One region of the Nonomuraea sp. NPDC051941 genome, then DNA from elsewhere that is predicted to be linked to it. Evidence: riboswitches for the same ligand, from Rfam matches in the RefSeq annotation. Region 1 holds a riboswitch; each other region holds the start of a gene.
The links. A riboswitch is a leader RNA that binds a small molecule or an ion and turns the genes downstream of it on or off. The one in region 1 is predicted to bind thiamine pyrophosphate.
Positions count from the first base shown of each region.

Region 2: another riboswitch for thiamine pyrophosphate. It lies ahead of thiO (glycine oxidase ThiO); the one in region 1 lies ahead of tenA (thiaminase II).
Region 3: another riboswitch for thiamine pyrophosphate. It lies ahead of ACIHFD_RS25015 (purine-cytosine permease family protein); the one in region 1 lies ahead of tenA (thiaminase II).

Region 1 covers NZ_JBIUCF010000071.1:45,518-51,588, reverse strand. The annotation lists gene ACIHFD_RS61405 (BTAD domain-containing putative transcriptional regulator) at 1-1,821, shown strand, start outside; gene tenA (thiaminase II) at 1,802-2,509, opposite strand; TPP riboswitch at 2,501-2,596, opposite strand; gene ACIHFD_RS61395 (hypothetical protein) at 2,639-4,753, opposite strand; gene ACIHFD_RS61390 (MFS transporter) at 4,883-6,071, opposite strand, start outside.
Region 2 covers NZ_JBIUCF010000003.1:149,476-155,546, reverse strand. The annotation lists gene thiE (thiamine phosphate synthase) at 78-716, opposite strand; gene ACIHFD_RS07220 (Rv2175c family DNA-binding protein) at 694-1,068, opposite strand; gene ACIHFD_RS07215 (NAD(P)/FAD-dependent oxidoreductase) at 1,099-2,268, opposite strand; TPP riboswitch at 2,322-2,439, shown strand; gene thiO (glycine oxidase ThiO) at 2,429-3,544, shown strand; gene thiS (sulfur carrier protein ThiS) at 3,541-3,741, shown strand; gene ACIHFD_RS07200 (thiazole synthase) at 3,734-4,489, shown strand; gene pknB (Stk1 family PASTA domain-containing Ser/Thr kinase) at 4,685-6,071, shown strand, end outside.
Region 3 covers NZ_JBIUCF010000015.1:45,310-51,380, forward strand. The annotation lists gene ACIHFD_RS24995 (TenA family protein) at 1-406, shown strand, start outside; gene ACIHFD_RS25000 (Fpg/Nei family DNA glycosylase) at 453-1,331, shown strand; gene ACIHFD_RS25005 (helix-turn-helix domain-containing protein) at 1,352-1,747, shown strand; gene ACIHFD_RS25010 (rhodanese-like domain-containing protein) at 1,744-2,067, shown strand; TPP riboswitch at 2,123-2,238, shown strand; gene ACIHFD_RS25015 (purine-cytosine permease family protein) at 2,229-3,560, shown strand; gene ACIHFD_RS25020 (methylated-DNA--[protein]-cysteine S-methyltransferase) at 3,529-4,098, opposite strand; gene ACIHFD_RS25025 (PAS domain-containing sensor histidine kinase) at 4,193-6,037, shown strand.

The DNA.
Region 1 (6,071 bases):
GCCCTCCTGGCCGAGGCGCTGCGCGCGCTGGGCGTCGCGGAGCCGGCTCTGCCGCCGACCGTGCGCGAGCGGGCCTCGCTGTACCGCTCCTTGCTGTCCGAGCGCCCGATGCTGGTCCTCCTCGACGACGCCGCCGACACCGCCCAGGTACGCGCCCTGCTCCCCGGCAGCGGCAGCGCGGTGCTCGTCACGAGCCGACGGCGGATCGCCGAGCTGCCCGGCGCGCTCCAGCTCGAACTCGACGTGCTGCCGCCCGCGGAGGCCGAGCAGCTCCTGGGCCGGATCGTCGGCCCCGAGCGGGTGGCCGAGGAACGCGAGGCCGCCCGGGCGATCGTGCGCTCCTGCGGCCACTTACCGCTGGCCGTCCGCGTGGCCGGGGCCCGGCTGTCCGGACGGCCCGGCTGGTCGCTGGGCGTGCTGCGGCAGCGGCTGGAGGACGAGGCCGGCCGCCTCGACGAGTTACGCGCCGGCGACCTGGAGGTACGCGGCTCGTTCGAGCTCAGCTACCGGCGGCTGTCCGACGACGCCGCCCTGGCCTTCCGCGCGATCGGCCTGCTCGGCGAGCAGTCCGTCCCCGGCTGGGTGGCCGACGCCGTGCTCGACCGGCCCCGGGCCGACGCCGTCGTAGACACCCTGGTGGACGCGAACCTCCTGCGGCTGGCCGGCACCGACCACGTCGGCCAGCCCCGCTACCGGCTCCACGACCTGATCCGCTGCGCCGCCAAGGAGAAGGCGGGCGGTGACGAGCGGCACGCGCTGGCCCGGGTGCTCGGCGGCTGGCTGACCGCCGCCGAGCACGCCTCCCTGCGGCTGCCCACCACTCTCTTCGGGCTGACGTCCGACCTCGCGCCCCGCTGGAGCCTGGAGCGGGAGACCCTCGGCCGCCTGACCGCCCGGCCGCTGTCGTGGTTCGACGCCGAGCGGGAGTCCCTGGTCGAGGCCGTACAGCTCGCCGCCGGCGCGGGCCTGGCCCAGTCGGCGTGGGGACTGGCCGCCACCCTGGTCCCGTACTTCGACCTGCACTGCCTCCTGGACGAGTGGCAGCTGACGCACCGCCTCGCCCTCGACAGCGCCCGCGCGGCCGGCGACCGCCTCGGGGAGGCCGCCATGCTGCGCGGCCTGGCCCAGGTCTGCCTCTACCAGGACCGGTACGCCGAGGCCGAGGACATGTTCAGGCGGGCCCGCGCCATCTTCCACGAGCTGGGCGACACGCGGAGCGAGGCCATCTCGATCTGCGGGCTGGCGGCGGTCAGCCAGTTCTCCAACCGGCATCTCAAGGCGCTCGCGTCCTTTCGGCAGGCGCTGGCCATGTTCCTGGCCATCGGCGACCGCAGCGGCGAGGCGTACGCGCGGCAGGCGATCGGGCGCGTCTACCTGTCGCTGCGGGACCTGCAGCAGGCGTCCCGGTGGCTGGGGGACGCGCTGCGGCTGGCCGAGGAGCTCGGCGACGCCCACCGCGAGGGCTGCGTGTCGATGCAGCTCGGCCGCATGTACGACCTGTTCGCCCAGTCGGACCGGGCCATGCGCTACCAGGGGCACGCGCTGGGCATCTTCGAGGCGCTCGGCGACCGCCACTGCGGCGCGTACGCCATGCGGAACCTGGGCGGGCTCCAGGTGGCCAGGGGCGACCGTTCGGACGGCTCCGACCAGTTGGAGCGCTCCCTGGTGATCTTCCAGCAACTGGGGGACCGCAGCGGGGAGGCGGACACGTACCAGACGCTCGGCGAGCTGTACCGCTCGTCCGGCCGCACCGCGCTGGCCACCCATTACCTCCATCAGGCCCGTGAGCTGCGCAGGGAGCTCAGCGAGTCGTTCGCGTGAGCTGCGGCCGGAGCCATTGTCCCGTGGGCCAGGTCTCCAGGCGCCAGGCGCTGTCCCAGAACATCCACTCGTACTCGGTGGCCCGGCAGAACGCCTCGTCCATCGCCCGGCGCGTCTCGGGGTCGGCGCTCTCGGCCAGCCGGTCGGTGATGGCCTTGGCCTGCTCCACCGAGGCGGCGAAGGCGGGGTCGGAGTAGGTGCCGATCCAGGTCCGGTACGGGTGGTCGGCCGCGCCCGCCGTACGTTCGAGCAGCGCCGCGCCGACGTCCTGGTAGACCCAGAAGCACGGCAGCACGGCGGCGGCGAGCACGGGCAACGGGGCGGCCAGGGCCGTGGCCTGGAGGTAGGAGGAGTAGGCCAGGCAGGTCGGCGAGGTGGCGACGGCCGCCGTCTCGCCGGCCGTCAGCCCGAACTCCTCCAGATAGCCGGTGTGCAGGGCCCGCTCGACGACGAGCGCCGTGTGCGCGCTCTGCGCGAAGAACGCGGCGTCGGCCGGGGAGCCGGCGCGGGCCGAGGCGGTCGCGAGGACCTTGGCGTAGGCCACCAGGTAGCGCCCGTCCTGGACCAGGTAGAACGCGAATCGCTCGCGATCGAGGGTGCCGTCGCCGAGCGCGGCGTTGAACGGGTGGTCGTGGATCGCCTCGAGCAGCGTGGCCGTGCGCGCCCAGATTTTCTCACAGAAGGTCACCGATGACGTCCCTTCGCTAGTGCGAACTAGATCAGGTTCGACGGGTGTGATCTCAGCCCGGCAGCCCGGGCACCCCGCGTCACGGCCAACGCTAGCAGAAGGCCCGGCCCGGTCGTGCGGCCGGTCGTGTCAGGCGGGGATCAGCTCGTGCAGCGTGCCCGGGGTGTAGACCCGCGCCCCCTCCGGGAGGCCGGTCGGCGCCTCCAGCCCGATGTAGGTGGTGGGCCCGGCCGGCGTGCTCTTCGCGCGCAGCAGGTCGGCCAGGTAGCGGACGCGCAGGAAGTCGCGTTCGACGATGGAGCGCACCAGCAGGGAGGCGCTGACGCGGTTGCCCTCCACCTGGTTGAAGCCGGGGTGGCCCTTCAGGTAGAGGTGCAGCCACTTCACCAGCCAGCCGCCGTCGGCGCCGCGCAGGAAGACGAGCGGCAAGGCGATCCGGCCGGAGCCGCGCAGGTCCGACTTCATGCGCACGGTACGCGGCTCGAACGGCCTGCCTTCCTGCGCGGCGTCCCTGGTCATGTAGCCGAAGAACGCCTCGGCGGCCTCGTCGAACGCTTCCCCGTCGTAGATGTTCACCTGCGGGATGATGATCGGCTGGGTCGCGGCGGCGAGCCGGATGTCGATGAACTCGGACGCGCCTTCGGGCGCCTCGGTGAGGTCGCCGGAGTAGTGGGCGAAGTCGTTGGTGTAGTTCGTCCAGGAAATGTGCGTCGGGTCGTCGTAGGAGGCGTCGAGCATGAGCGCGGACAGGTCGTAGTCGGTGCGCTGCCGGGCCTCGCGCCAGTGGACGAAGAACCTGAGCAGTTCGCCGTCCACCGCCGACACCGAGCCCCGGGGCAGCAGGCCCAGCCCGGGCACGACGGCCTTGCCGGACAGCGGCAGGGCGACGTCGAGCACGTCGGGGTCGACGATCAGCTCGCCGGGGTCGGGGAGGCGGCGGGCGATCTCCTCGTCCAGGATGGCCAGCGCCCGCGCCAGGGCCTCCTCCTCCAGCGGCGAGCGGGAGTCGGGGGCCGCCCACGCCCTGCCCTGCCGGTTGACGAAGACGCGGCCCGCGACGGGGGCGAGCCGGTTCTGCAGATGCTCCCGCAGCGACAGCAGGACGCGGCCGGAGGCGCCCGAGGCGGCCCCTTCCGCGGCATCCAGCACGGCCGACGTGGACAGGCCGATCCGCAGCAGGTGGTCGAGGCGGCGCAGCAGCGCGCCGGGGGCCTGCTCCAGCAGCTTCACCGCCTCGGCGGTGCGGCCCGCCGACAGGGCGGTCTCGACCCGGCCGTCCAGGCTCGGGGCCGGGCGCGTGCCCCTGGCGGTTTCGAAGACGGCCCGGGCGCGCGGGAACTGCGGGTACTCGTGGGGGTGCAGCCGTTCGCCGAGCCGCTTCCACTCCTCCCGGTGGCGCGGCACGTCGCCGAGCCTGGCCGGGGAGGCGACCGCGTCCAGGGCTCCCAGCAGGGCGCGGCGCTCGGCCCGGCGGAACGAGCGGAACCTGGTGGGCTCGGCCAGCGCGACATCGCCGCCGGAGCAGCCGCAGGCGAGCCGGAGCACGTCGGTCACGGTGTCGACCAGCAGCGGCCGGCCCTCGGCCAGCCGGACCTCGTTGACGATCGCGCGGTTCTCGCGCACGGGGACGCGCTCGGGCTCGTCGGCGCAGAACCCGGCCAGCAGGCGCAGCGCGGCCAGGTCCTCGGCGGCCAGGGGCACCTCGGAGCCCGCCAGCGAGAAGTAGAGCTCCCGCGCCTCCGACTCCAGGCTCCCGCCCAGCTCCAGCACGGTCACCCGGTCCCCGGCCAGCGGGATCAGCTCGGCGTGCGCGGCCAGCAGGTCGGCGTAGGTATGTTGGTAACGGCCGTAGCCAGGCAGGGAGAGCAGGTTGAGCGCCGAGGTCTCGACGCGGGCGGCGGCGACCGGGTCGAGCAGGGCCTCGCGCAGCAGCCCGGCCCAGAACTCCAGGGTGTCAGGCACGTTCTTGGGGAAGTCGAGGAAGTACGCGTTGTGCCGGACGTGATCACCCACGAGCGTGCGGACGGCGGCAAGGATGCGGACGCCGAGGTCGACCACGGTCTCGCCGCGCAGCCCGGACAGCCGCTCGAGCAGCGCGGCCGAGCACGTGAAGCCGACGCTGAGCAGCGCCGCGTCGAGCTGGCGGGCGGCGGTCTCCCCCCAGCCGGACCCGGATCCGGCGGGCGCGGCGCCGATGGGCACGCGCAGCCGCCGGGCGATGACGAGGCTTTCCAGAGTGTCCACGAACGGCACCATATAGCCGGGACACGCCCGATCGCGGGGGGTTTTCCGCGCCCGTGCCGAGGGTGCGGCCGGTCAGCGGCGGGGCTGCGCGAGCTCGGCAGCCGGGCCCGCCGCGCGCTCAACGGCCGGTCAGAGGTGGGGGGCCGCTTCGCGCGTACCGCCCGGGCGCAGCACGCCCGCCAGCGCCAGCGCGACCAGGACCCCGGCACCGCCCGCCACCGCGATCGCGGGCCCGGGCGCGATCACCTCTCCGAGCGCCCCGACCAGCGCCGCCCCGGCCGCCTGCCCCGTCATCAGCCCGGACGACTGCAGCCCGAACGCCTGCCCCCGCACCTCCTCGGGCACCGACTCCACGAACCGCCGCTGCAACCCCAGCTGGTACGACAGCCCCGCGGTCGCCACCGCGGCCAGCATGGCGGCCCACGCCATCCCCGGCCCGAGCGCGAACCCCACCCAGGGCACGCCGAGCAGCACCGCCAGCGGAAACGACAGCCGCTCGCGCAGCCCCGGCGCGGCGAACCTGCCCACCGCGAACTCCCCCACCGCCATCCCGCCGGCCGCCGCCGCGAGCACCACCCCGGCCTGCCCCTGCCCGCCCAGATAGGGCACGACCATGGCCTCGGCCCCGGCCAGGAACACGCACGGCAGCCACCCCGCCAGCAGCAGCCCCCGCACCCGCCCATCGGCCAGCAGCCGCCGGTTGACCCGCAGCGTCTGGCGCACCGCGCCCGCCCGCGCCGTGCCCCGGGCGGGCCGGTACGGCAGTCCGGCCCGCAGCACCACGGCGGCCACCGCGGCCAGGCCCGCGGTCGTGGCCAGCGCCCCCGAGGGCCCGGCGACGGCCAGGAACGCGCCCCCGGCCGCCAGCCCGGCGATCTGCGCGCTCGCGGAGGCCACGTTCAGGACCGACCGCCCGAGCACGAACGCGTCGCCGGGCAGCACGTCGGGCAGCATCGCCGCCCGCGCGGCGAAGAAGACCGGCGTGAACAGCCCCGTGACCAGCACCAGCGCCAGCATCGCCCAGACCGGCAACCCCGCGTAGGCCAGCAGCAGGCACGTCACCGCCCTGACCACCTCGCCGGCCACCATCAGCGCCCGCGGCGGCAGCCGGTCGGCCAGCGAGAGCAGCAACAGCCCGCCCACGATGAACGGCAGCCAGCCGGCCATGTACGCGGCGGCCGACAGGCCGGCCGAGCCGGTCCGCTCATAGACCAGCACGGACAAAGCCAGCATCTTGATCGAGTCCCCGCCGACCAGCAGCGCGAAGCTGCCGAACAGGACCCGGAACTCCTTGACGGCGAACACCTCGCCGAACGTC
Region 2 (6,071 bases), on a different contig from region 1:
CGGCCTCCTGTGGTCAGGTGGCCGCCGCGGTCAGGGGCTCATGTCGGTCAGGGGCTTGTCGGTCGGGGGCTTGTCGGTCAGGCGGAGGACAGGCGCTTGGCGAACTCCGCCGCCGCCGCGCCCGGGTCCTCCGCGTCCGTGATCGCGCGTACGACCACCACGCGGCGCACGCCGTACGACATCACCTCGTCCAGGTTCGCGAGGTCGATGCCGCCGATCCCGAACCACGGCCGCGAGGTCTCCAGCGCCGCCGCGTGCCGGAGCAGCGGCGGGCCGGGGGCCGGGCGGCCGGGCTTGGTGGGCGTGGGCCAGATGGGGCCGCAGCAGAAGTAGTCGACGCCCGGCTCCGCTGCCGCGGCGGAAGCCTCGGCCGCGGAGTGGGTGGACCGTCCGATGACGATGTCGTCGCCGAGTATCTCTCGCGCGACCGTCACAGGAAGGTCGTCCTGCCCCAGGTGGAGCACGTCGGACCGGGCGGCGTAGGCGACGTCCGCCCGGTCGTTGACGGCCAGCAGTTTGCCGTGCCGGTCGCAGGCGTCGCGGAAGACTTCGAGGAGCGCGAGTTCTTCGCGGGCCTCCAGACCCTTCTCCCGCAGTTGGATGATGTCCACGCCGCCGGCCAGCACCGAGTCGAGGAACTCCGCCAGGTCGCCGCGGTCGCGGCGGCCGTCGGTGCAGAGATAGAGGCGGGCTTCAGAAACCGAGGGCTTGGGCACGCCGCTTGACCTCGGTATGACGGCCGGCCTTGATCGCCTCGATGGGCGATCCGGGCAGGGACTCGTCAGGGGTGAAGAGCCAGCGCAGCGACTCGACATCGTCGTAGCCGGCGTCCAGCAACACGGTCAGCGTGCCGGGCAGGCCCTTCATCACATCCTTTCCATCGAGGAACACAGCGGGCACCTGTGGCCCGCCGCCCCCCCGGCGTACGCCGAGCAGCTTGTGGTCCTTGAGGAGTTGCTTGGCCCGCCCGATCGGAAGGTCTAGGCGCGAGGCCACTTCGGGGAGCGTGAGCCACTCGTCTACGAGTTGGTCGGTCTCCCGGTCGATCTGTGCAACAGAAAGCGTCACGAAACCACAACTACCACATGCCGTGCTTGCTCAAACAACACAATCCCGTAGAGGGACTTCTGGATCTACCAGGCGTTCCGCGTCGAGACGGTGTCCCGCGTCGATGATTCTGCGCCCCTGTACGAGGTCTCGCGGCCGGTCCACGGCGAGCACCGCGGCGAGGGCGTCGTCGGCCGTGAGCCAGACGGCCGACCACTTGCCCTCCGGCTCGCCCCGGTAGATCAGGCGCTCGCCTGCCAAATGATGACCGGCGTATTGCACCATGTGCCCGAACTGTTCCGACCAGAAGTACGGAACGGGATCGTACGCGACGTCCTCACCCAGCAAGCTCGCGGCGGCCACCTCGGGGGCGTTGAGCGCGGTGTCCCAGTGCTCGACCCTGAGCCTGGTCTGCCAGCGGCGCGACCACCAGGCGGCGCAGTCGCCGACGGCGACCGTGTTCGGCAGGGAGGCACGCAGGTGCTCGTCCACGACGACGCCGTTGTGGAGGTCGATGTCGGCGCCGGTGAGCCATTCGACGGCCGGGCGCACGCCGATGCCCGTGACCACCACGTGGGCGTCCACGAACTCCCCGCCCACCAGCCGCACGCCGCCCTCGTCCACGGAGTCGACCATGGTGTCGAGCCGCAGGTCGATGCCGTCGTACCAGCGCTCGGTGCGGGCCCCGATCTCGGCGCCGACGGCCGTCGCGAGCGGCGCCGGGCCGGCCTCGATCACGGTCACCGCGCACCCGGCGCGGCGGGCGGCGGTGGCCACCTCCGCGCCGATCCAGCCGGCGCCGATGATCGAGACGCGGGCGCCGGGGACGAGCATGGCCCTGAGCTCGTGGGCGTCGTCGAGCGTGCGCAGCACGTGTTGCGGGCCGTCGCCGAGCAGCCTGATCGGCTCGGCGCCGGTGGCGATGACCAGTCCGTCGTAGCCGAGCTCGCCCTCGGTGGTCTCCACGACCCCCTCGCGCAGCGCCTTGGCGCTGACCCCCGGCTGGAACACCACGTCGAGCGAGGCCAGGTCGGTGTCGACATAGCTGGTGTCGGCGTCGCCGAACAGCACGGCCTTGGACAGGGGTGGACGGTCGTAGGGGCGATGCCGCTCCTCGCCGACCAGCGTGATCCGCCCGCCGAACCCGCGTGCGCGCAGCGCCTCCACGGTGCGCACTCCGGCCAGGCCCGCTCCCACCACCACGACTTCGTTCACGTTCATGACCCTAACGTGGGCCGGTGTCCGGGCGTCGCAGCGAGGCCGTAGGCTGGGGGCGTAAGACGCGCGGGAGTCCGGCCGTGACCGGGCTGAGAGGAAGGCTGCCATCGGGCCTTCGACCGCAAGACACCTGATCCGGATCATGCCGGCGAAGGGAGCGCGGATGGATGTGATCGTGGGCGGCGGGGTCGTCGGCCTCTCGCTGGCCTGGCGGCTGGCCCGCGAAGGGCGGCCCGTCACCCTGGTGGACCCGGCCCCCGCCTCGGGGGCCTCACACGCGGCGGCGGGGATGCTGGCGCCGGTCAGCGAGGTCACCTACACGGAGGTGCCGCTGCTGCGGCTCGGCGTGGCGTCGCTGCGCCGCTGGCCCGCCTTCGCCGCCGAGCTGGCCGCCGACGCGGGGCTGGCCGGCCCCGAGGCCCTGGACCTGCGCTCCGAGGGGACGCTCGACGTGGCGTTCGGGGCGGACGACCTGGCCGCGCTGGACGAGCTGGCCGCGTACCTGGAGAAGCTGGAGCTCCCCGTCCGGCGGCTGACCGGCCGCGAGTGCCGCCGCCTGGAGCCCATGCTGGCTCCCTCGGTGCGGGGCGGGCTGCTGGCCGTCGGCGATTCCTGGGTGGACCCGCGCCGCGTGACGGCGGCGCTGCTCGCCGCGCTCGACCGGCGGGGAGTCCAGCTCGTACGGGCGCGCGTCGGCGAGCTGCTGCGCGACGGCGGCCGGGTCACAGGGGTACGCCTGGAGCCGCCCGGCGGCGACGACCGGCGAGCCGAGCTGCGGGCGGAGCGGGTGATCCTGGCGGCCGGGGCGTGGAGCGCCGGGCTGGCCGAGGTGCCGGTCCGGCCGGTCAAGGGGCAGATCATGCGGTTGCGTTCGCCGCAGCCGCTGCTCACCCGGTGCGTCCGCGGCACCGTGCACGGCACGCCGGTCTACCTCGTCCCCCGGGGTGACGGCGAGCTGGTGGTCGGGGCCACGCAGGAGGAGATGGGCTTCGACACCAGGGTGACCGCGGGCGGGCTCTACGAGCTGCTGCGCGACGCCAGGGAGCTGGTGCCGGGCATCACCGAGCTGGAGGTCTCCGACGTGGTGGCCGGGCTGCGGCCGGGCACGCCGGACAACCTGCCGCTCATCGGCCCGAGCGGCACCCCGGGGCTGGCGCTGGCCACCGGCCACCACCGGGGCGGCGTGCTCCTGGCGCCGCTCACGGCGGACATCCTGCTGGGCGAGGAGGGCGAGCTCGCGGCAATGTGCTCGCCCGGGAGATTTCGGGATATTTCATGATTGTGATGATCAACGGGGCCTCGCACGAGGTGGCCGACGGCACGACCGTGGCGCAGGCCGTACGCACATTGACCACGGCCACCACCGGAGTGGCCGTGGCCGTCAACGACGAGGTGGTCACGCGGAGCTCGTGGGAGACGACGGCGCTCAGCGACCGTGACCGGGTGGAGGTTCTGACGGCGGTGCAAGGTGGATGATCTGATCATCGCCGGGGAGAGCTTCTCCTCCCGGCTCATCATGGGCACCGGCGGCGCGCCCTCGCTGGACGTGCTCGACCAGGCGCTGGCCGCGTCCGGCACCGAGCTGACCACGGTGGCGATCCGGCGGCTCGACCCGAACGCCCGCGGCTCGGTCCTGGACGTGCTGCGCAAGCGGGACATCAAGGTGCTCCCCAACACCGCGGGCTGCTTCACGGCGGGCGAGGCCGTGCTGACGGCGCGGCTGGCCAGGGAGGCCCTCGGCACGAACTGGGTCAAGGTCGAGGTCATCTCCGACGAGCGGACCCTGCTGCCCGACCCGATCGAGACGTTCGACGCGGCCGAACGGCTGGTGGCCGACGGGTTCGTGGTGCTGCCGTACATCGGGGACGACCCGGCGCTGGCGCGGCGGCTGGAGCAGGCGGGCTGCTCGGCCGTCATGCCGCTGGGCGGGCCGATCGGCTCGGGTCTCGGCATCCGCAACCCGCACAGCATCGAGCTGATCGTGGAGGCCGTTTCCGTGCCGGTGGTCCTCGACGCGGGCATCGGCACGGCCAGCGACGCCGCGCTGGCGATGGAGCTGGGCTGCGCCGCCGTGATGCTGGCCACGGCGGTCACCAGGGCCCAGCGGCCCGATCTCATGGCGGCCGCCATGAAGCAGGCCGTGGAGGCCGGACGGCTGGCGCGGCTGGCGGGCCGCATCCCGCGCAGGCGCTACGCCGAGGCCTCCTCACCGATGACTCCCTGACCGGAGTGCCGATGCCCCCTCCCCCGAGTGCCGACGGCTCCCCGGCCCGAGTGCCGGTGGCCCCCGGCCCGAGTGACGGTGGCTCGCTGACCCGAGGGACGCGTGGGGAGCTGGGACGTTCCAACGGGAACGTCTCAGCATCGGTTTCGGGCGGCGAGGCCCTCCCAGTGGCAAAACGCCCGTAAACTCAGCGGGGTGGATACGACGACTGCGGACCCCCTGGTCGGGCGGCTCCTCGATGGGCGCTACCGCATCGAGAGCCGGATCGCCCGGGGCGGTATGGCGACCGTCTACCTCGCGCTGGACGTCCGCCTGGACCGGACGGTGGCGCTGAAGGTCATGCACGGCTCACTGGCCGAGGACCCCGCGTTCGTGCGGAGGTTCATCGGCGAGGCCAAGTCGGTTGCCCGCCTCTCACACCCCAACGTGGTGCACGTCTTCGACCAGGGCACGGACAACGACGTCGTCTACCTGTCGATGGAGTACGTGCCCGGCAAGACGCTGCGCGACATCCTTCGTGAGCGCGGCAGGCTGCCCGCCCGCGAGGCGCTCGAGATCATGATCCCGGTGCTCGCCGCCCTCGGCGCGGCCCACCAGGCCGGGATGGTCCACCGCGACGTGAAGCCGGAAAACGTCCTGATGACCGACGACGGCCGGGTCAAGGTCGTCGACTTCGGCCTGGCCCGGGCCATCGAGGCCACCAACCAGACCCGCACCGGCGTGATGATCGGCACCATCGGCTACATGGCGCCCGAGCAGGTCACCACCGGCGCCGCCGACGTGCGCAGCGACGTCTACGCCGCGGGCATCATGCTGTTCGAGCTGGTCACCGGCCAGCAGCCGTACGACGGCGCGACGCCCATGTCGGTGGCCTACCGGCACGTCCACGACACCGTGCCCGCGCCGTCCTCGGTGTTCCCCGACGTGCCGGCGCTGATCGACACGCTGGTGACCCAGGCGACGGCCCGCGAGCCGGACCAGCGGCCCGCCGACGCGACCGCGATGCTCGTGGCCGCCGTCGACGCGCACCGGATGCTGCCGCGCCTGACCAACCCGCCGGCCTCCCACGCCCAGACGCAGGTGTTCAACGCCTCCGGCGCCGCCTCGATGCCCCAGCCCGCCCCCGCCCACACCTTGATCCAGCCGCGGGCGGAGGTGCCGCCGCAGGGGCAGCGGGCGGGGTTCAAGCCCAACTGGTTCCTGGTGCTGCTCGCCGGGGTGATGGTGGTCGCGGTCGGGCTGACCGGCTGGTACTTCGCGCAGCCCGAGATGGTCTCCGTCCCCGACCTGGTCGGCAAGAACCTGGCGCTGGCCAAGAGCAGCGCCGCCGCGGCCGGTTTCAAGGTCCAGGAGGCCGACGGCGTCAACAACGAGAAGATGGCCGCGGGCCTGGTCCTCAGCACCGACCCGGCGGCCGCCACCGAGGTGGAGAAGGGCACCACGATCACGCTGGTCCCCTCGCTCGGGCCCAAGCGCGTCGCCGTGCCCAACACCGAGGGCATGACCGGCGACCAGGCCCGGGCCAAGATCGCCGATGCCGGGCTGACCGTGGGCGTCGTCAAGCGGCTGGCCAACCAGGAGG
Region 3 (6,071 bases), on a different contig from region 1:
GGGTGATCTGGTGGACCTGGCGCACACCACGTACCACGACGAGTTGAGCCTGCACAGGTCGTTGTCGGCGGAGTTCGGCGCCGATCTGGAGGGGGCGGTGAAGGGGCCGGCGTGCGCGACGTACACGGCGTTCCTGCTGGAGTCGGCGGCGTCGTATGGGGAGGGGCTGGCGGCGCTTTATCCGTGTATGTGGGGATATTCGAGTCTCGGACAGATATTGGCGGAAATTTCCCCTGCTGAGTCGAAATATCGGGCGTGGGTGGACACGTACGCGGATCCGGCCTTCGCGGCGCTCACCGCGCGGATCGCGCAGATGATCGACGAGGCCGCGCCGGACCCGGCGCGGGCCGAGGAGCTGTTCGCCGAGGGGATGGCGCACGAGCTGGCCTTCTGGAGTGTGCCGTAGCCGTCCACAGGCTGTGGACGGCCGGACGCGCACGTACCCTGGGGACATGCCGGAACTTCCCGAAGTGGAGTCGCTCACCCATTTCCTGCGCGAACGGGCCGTGGGCCGCACGGTCCTGGGGATCGACGTGGTGGCCTTCCAGGCGCTCAAGACGTTCGACCCGCCGGTGACCGCGCTCGGCGGGCTGACCATCACCGGGGTGTCGAGGCACGGCAAGTTCCTCGACCTCGACTGCGACGGCCTCCACCTGGTCATCCACCTGGCCCGGGCGGGGTGGCTGCGCTGGCGCGACGACCTGTCGGGCGCGAAGCCCGTACGTCCCGGCAAGGGCCCGCTCGCGGTACGGGTCCGGCTGGCGCCCGACGAGGAGGGCCTGGCGCCCGGGTTCGAGCTGACGGAGGCCGGGACGCAGAAGCGCCTGGCCGTCTACGTCACCAAGAACCCGGACGACGTCCCCGGCGTCGCCGCACTCGGCCCCGACCCCCTCGACGAGTCCTTCACCGTCGACGCGCTCAAGCGCATCGTGGGCGGCAACCGCACCCAGATCAAGGGGCTGCTGCGCGACCAGAAGATCATCGCCGGCATCGGGAACGCGTACTCGGACGAGGTGCTGCACGCGGCCAAGATGTCCCCGTTCAAGATCGCGGCCACGCTGACGGACGCGCAGATCGCCGACCTGCACGAGGCCATCATCACCACCCTGGGGGAGGCGGTGGAGCGGGCGCACGGGCTGGCGGCCAAGGACCTCAAGGCGGAGAAGAAGTCGGGGCTGCGGGTCCACAACCGGGCCGGGCAGCCGTGCGACGTCTGCGGCGACACGATCCGCGAGGTGTCCTTCGCGGACTCCTCGCTGCAGTACTGCCCCACCTGCCAGACCGGCGGCAAGCCCCTCGCCGACCGCCGGCTGTCCCGCCTTCTCAAGTGAGCTCGACGGAAGAAGGCACTGTGGAACCGCTCGACGACTACGACGTGCGCCAGTGGGACACGCGCGAGGACTGCGAGGTGCGCCAGATCCTCGACCGCATCGCCGACAAGTGGTCGCTGCTCGTGATCGCCCTGCTCGACTGCCAGAGCCTGCGCTTCACCCAGCTCCGCCGCGAGATCGACGGCGTCAGCCAGCGCATGCTCAGCGTGACCCTGCGCCAGCTGGAGCGCGACGGCCTGGTCAGCCGCACGGTGCACCCCGTCGTGCCGCCCAGGGTGGACTACGCGCTCACGCCGCTCGGCCGTACGCTGCACGAGACCATCAAGTCGCTGGTCACCTGGACGGAGACGCACCAGGAGGAGATCGCCGCGGCGCGTGCGGCCTACGACGCCAGGCGCGAGATGATGGAGTCATGACCGTTCCTGAGATCGAGGCCAGTGCCGTTCCGGCAGACGCTTACCTGCTCGACGTCCGTGAGCAGGACGAATGGGTCGCGGGGCACGCCCCGGAGGCCGTGCACATCCCCATGACCCAGATACAGGGGCGGGTCGACGAGGTGCCCGGCGACCGCACGGTCTACGTCGTCTGCCGGGTGGGCGGCCGGTCCCTGCAGGTCGCGGCCTGGCTCAACCAGCTCGGGCGCGACGCCGTCAACGTCGGCGGCGGCATGCAGTCGTGGGAGTTCGCGAGCCGCCCGATGGTCAGCGAGACCGGGCAGCAGCCGTTCGTGGCGTAAAAAGGCCCCACTGTGGCGGTTTCGCCGTCGCTGAGGCATGATGAGGGCGCCAACTGCAGATTGTCGCGGGAGCTCGGGGTGCGCCGGGCTGAGAGGGCAGCCATAGATCCGCTGCCGACCGCCTGAACCTGTCCGGGTAATGCCGGCGTAGGGAGTGTGCGATGACGCATGTCGTCGACGAAGTTCCGCTGACTCTTGAAGGCAGGCCGCCGAAGACCCTGGGCGTGCTCGATCAGGGCGCGCTCTGGGCGAATCTCGGAGTCAGCCTCCTGGGCTTCTCCGGCGCGTTGCTCCTGCTCAACCCCCTGTCCGACGCTCCCCTCAGCCTGACCGCCGCGCTCCTGGCGACCGTGGTCGGCAGCCTGATCGGCACCGCCATGGTGGGCCTGTCCGCCGTCCCCGGCACCCAGACGGGGCAGCCCGCGATGGTGCTGCTGCGGGGCCTGTTCGGGGCGCGGATCTCGTACGTCCCCACGGTGCTGAACATCGTCCAGATGCTCGGCTGGGCCGCGTTCGAGCTGTGGGTGATCGCCAAGGCGGCCAGCGCGATCTTCGGCGCCGTGCCGTACCAGGTGTGGGTGATCGCGGCGGGGGTGCTGACCACCGCGCTCACGATCTGGCCGCTCGGGTCCGTCAGGCTGCTGCGGCGGTACGTCACCATCGGCGTGATCGTGTCGATGGTGTGGTTCGCCTGGTTCTTTCTCACCAGGGCGCCCGCGCACACCGGCGGGTCCTGGACGGCCTTCGCGCCCGCCGTGGACTACGTGATCGCGCTGTCGGTGTCGTGGGTGCCGATGGCGGCCGACTTCGCCCGGCACTCCAGGTCGAGCAGGGCCGCGTTCACCGGCGTGGTCGGCGGCTACACGCTGGCACAGGTCGCCTGCCTGGGCCTGGGCGTGTTCGCGGTGGCCATGGCGGGGGCCGACAAGGTGGCGGCCGACGGGACGTCGGTGTTCGGCGCGTTCGTGGCGGTGCCGCTGGGCGCGCTGTTCTTCGCGATCCTGGTGCTGCGCGAGACCGACCAGTCGTTCGCCAACGTCTACTCCACCACGGTCTCGCTGCAGAACCTGATGCCGCGGGTGGACCGGCGCGTCTTCTCCGTCGCCATCGGCGTGCTGAGCGTGGCGATCGCCCTGGTCGTGGACGTCAACTCGTACGGGGCGTTCCTCGGGGTGATCGGGGCGGTGTTCGTGCCGATGTTCGCGGTGCTGGCCGTGGACTACTTCGTGCTCGGCGGCTCGCGGAGCTGGAACACCGCGGAGAACGCGCCCTCGCGCTGGTCGAGGCTGGTGCCGTGGGCCCTCGGCTTCGTGGCGTACTGGCTGACGACCTCCGCGCCCACGCTCAAGCCATGGGACGGCTTCTGGCAGGGGGTCCGCGACGCCATCGGCTTCACCCGGCAGCCGTGGATGAACGGGGCGCTCGGCGCGGCCGTCGTCGCCGTGCTTGTCACCCTGCTGATCAGCTGGTCGACGCGCGCCTTTCGACGTTGAGCAGGTGCTGCTTGGCGGCCACGCCGCCCGCGTAGTCGCCGAGCGCGCCGTCCTCACGCACCACCCGGTGGCACGGCACGATCACGCACACGGGGTTGGAGGCCAGCGCGTTGCCGATCGCCCGCAGCGCGCGCGGCCTGCCGATGCTCGCGCCGATCTCCTCCAGCGTCGTGGTGGTGCCGTACCGGACCGCCATCGTCTTCTGCAGCACCGTGCGGGCGAAGGACGTCGCCAGCGCCAGGTCGACGGGCGTGGTGAACGCGCGCAGGCGGCCGGAGAAGTAGGCGTCCAGCTCCCTGCGCACCGGGTCGAGCCGGCGCGGATCCGGCCCGATGAACCTGCCCACGTGCCTCGTGAGCAGCTCGTACACGGCGTTTTCCGGCTCGAAGCTGCACGCCGCGATGCCCTTGCCGGTGACCGCGAGCATCAGCCTGCCGACGGCCCCGTCATAGGGGCCGAACGCGATGTCAGGAGGCGCCTCACCTCGATAGGTGCTGGAGGTCACGCGCAACAGGGCATCGAGATCGTTGCTCGACATGCCGCCAGCCTCCCCGCCGCCGAGAATCACCGTGACCGCAGCGTATCGGACGGATCGCCCGACGCACTCACCACGCCACGTGCACTATGGAGGAGTGGGGGACGAATGGGCCGGTAGTGACGACGAAATAGCTCGCGCTGCCCTCGCCGGTTCGCCCAACGCCGTCGTGGTCGTCGACCGTGATCAGAGCGTACTGGTCTGGAACGAGGCGGCCGAACGGCTGTTCGGGTGGACGGCGGAGGAGATGCTCGGGCGCCGGGCGCCGATCGTGCCGGGCGAGCTGACCGCCGAGCACAACGCCGTGCTCGAACGCGTGCGCACCGGCGGCCAGGTCTCGGTCCGCACCAAGCGCCTACGCGACGACGGGACCGTGCTCGACGTGCGCGTCGACATCAGCGCGCTGCGCCTGGGCAGCTCCGTGGCCGGGTACGTCTGCGTGCACCACCTCGCGCGGGCCGACCAGGTGGCCAAGGACCGCATGGCGCGCCGGGCCAGGCTGGTGCGCCGGCTCACCGACGTGGTCGGCGACATCAACTCCGAGCTGGAGCTGTCGGCCGTGCTCGACCGGATCTCGGCCAGCCTCACGGAGCTCACCGGGGCGGACGCGGGCGGGTTCGTGCTGATCGAGGGTGAACGGTTACGGCTGGTCAGCACGTACCAGCTCCCGGAGGCCATCAGGGGCACCACCACGGACCTGCGCACGAGCCTCGTCGACAAGCTCTTACGCACCGGCAAGACCGTCATGCTGGAGTCGAACGGGCTCGAGGATCTGGTCTGGGCCCGGCTGAAGGGGCTGCACACGATCGCACTGGGCCTTGCCGCGGTCGGAGGGCGCCCGTACGGGGCCCTGTACGCGCTGTTCGCCCAGAGCACACCCGGACACCTCGAACTGGAGCTGCTGGAGCTCCTGGCCGGTCACGCGGGCATCGCCGTCGGCAACGCGGTGGCCTACCAGGAGGCGGTGCGGCAGCGGGCGCACGAGCAGGCCGTCTTCGACGCCAGCGCCGACGGCATCGCCGTGCTCGACGGATCGGGGCGGGTCGTCCGGTGGAACCCGGCCGCCGCCGAGCTCACCGCGTTCCCGGCCGACGCCGTCATCGGCGGGCCGCCGCCGTTCCCGCTGCCCAAGCCGGGCGAGAAGGTCACGTTCCAGATGGAGACCGGGCGGTGGCTGGACGTGGTGAGCGCGCAGATCGAGGAGACCGGCGAGGTGGTCATCGACTTCCGCGACGTGACCACGGCCAAGGAGCTCGAGGAGGCCAAGGACCTGTTCCTGGCCACGACCAGCCACGAGCTGCGTACGCCGATCACGATCGTGCGCGGGTTCGCCAGCACGCTCGACCGGCGCTGGGACAAGATGAGCGACCCCGAACGCCGCTCGGCCGTGCACACGATCTCCGAGCGGGCCAGGTCGCTGGGCGAGCTCATGGACCACCTGCTGCTCGGTGCCAGGGCGGGGGCCGACGAGCTCAAAGTGCGGATCGAGGAGTTCGACCTGGCCGAGCGGATCGACGCGGCCACGCTCGGGCTGCCCGCGCTGTCGGACAAGCACCGGGTCGAGGTGGTCATCCAGGACGGGCTGCCGAATGTGCTGGGGGATGCCCTGGCCACGGACATCGTGCTGGGGCAGCTGCTGGAGAACGCGTTCAAGTACTCACCCAAGGGCGGGCTGATCAGCGTGGAGGCCTGGGCCGAGGCCGACAACGTAATCGTGGTCGTGGACGATGAAGGGGTCGGTATCGCCCCTACTGACCGAGAGAGGATCTTTGAGAGGTTCGTCCAGGTGGACAGCGGCGACCGGAGACGGTTTGGTGGAGTGGGGCTCGGTCTCTACATAGTCCGCAGCCTCGCCAGGGCCCAAGGCGGAGACGTGAGCGCGCACCCGAGACCCGGAGGCGGCACACGGATGCGTCTCGAACTGCGAGCGTCGGGGGCCTAGTTTCACTATCGGATCCGACACACCGAGGCGGTAA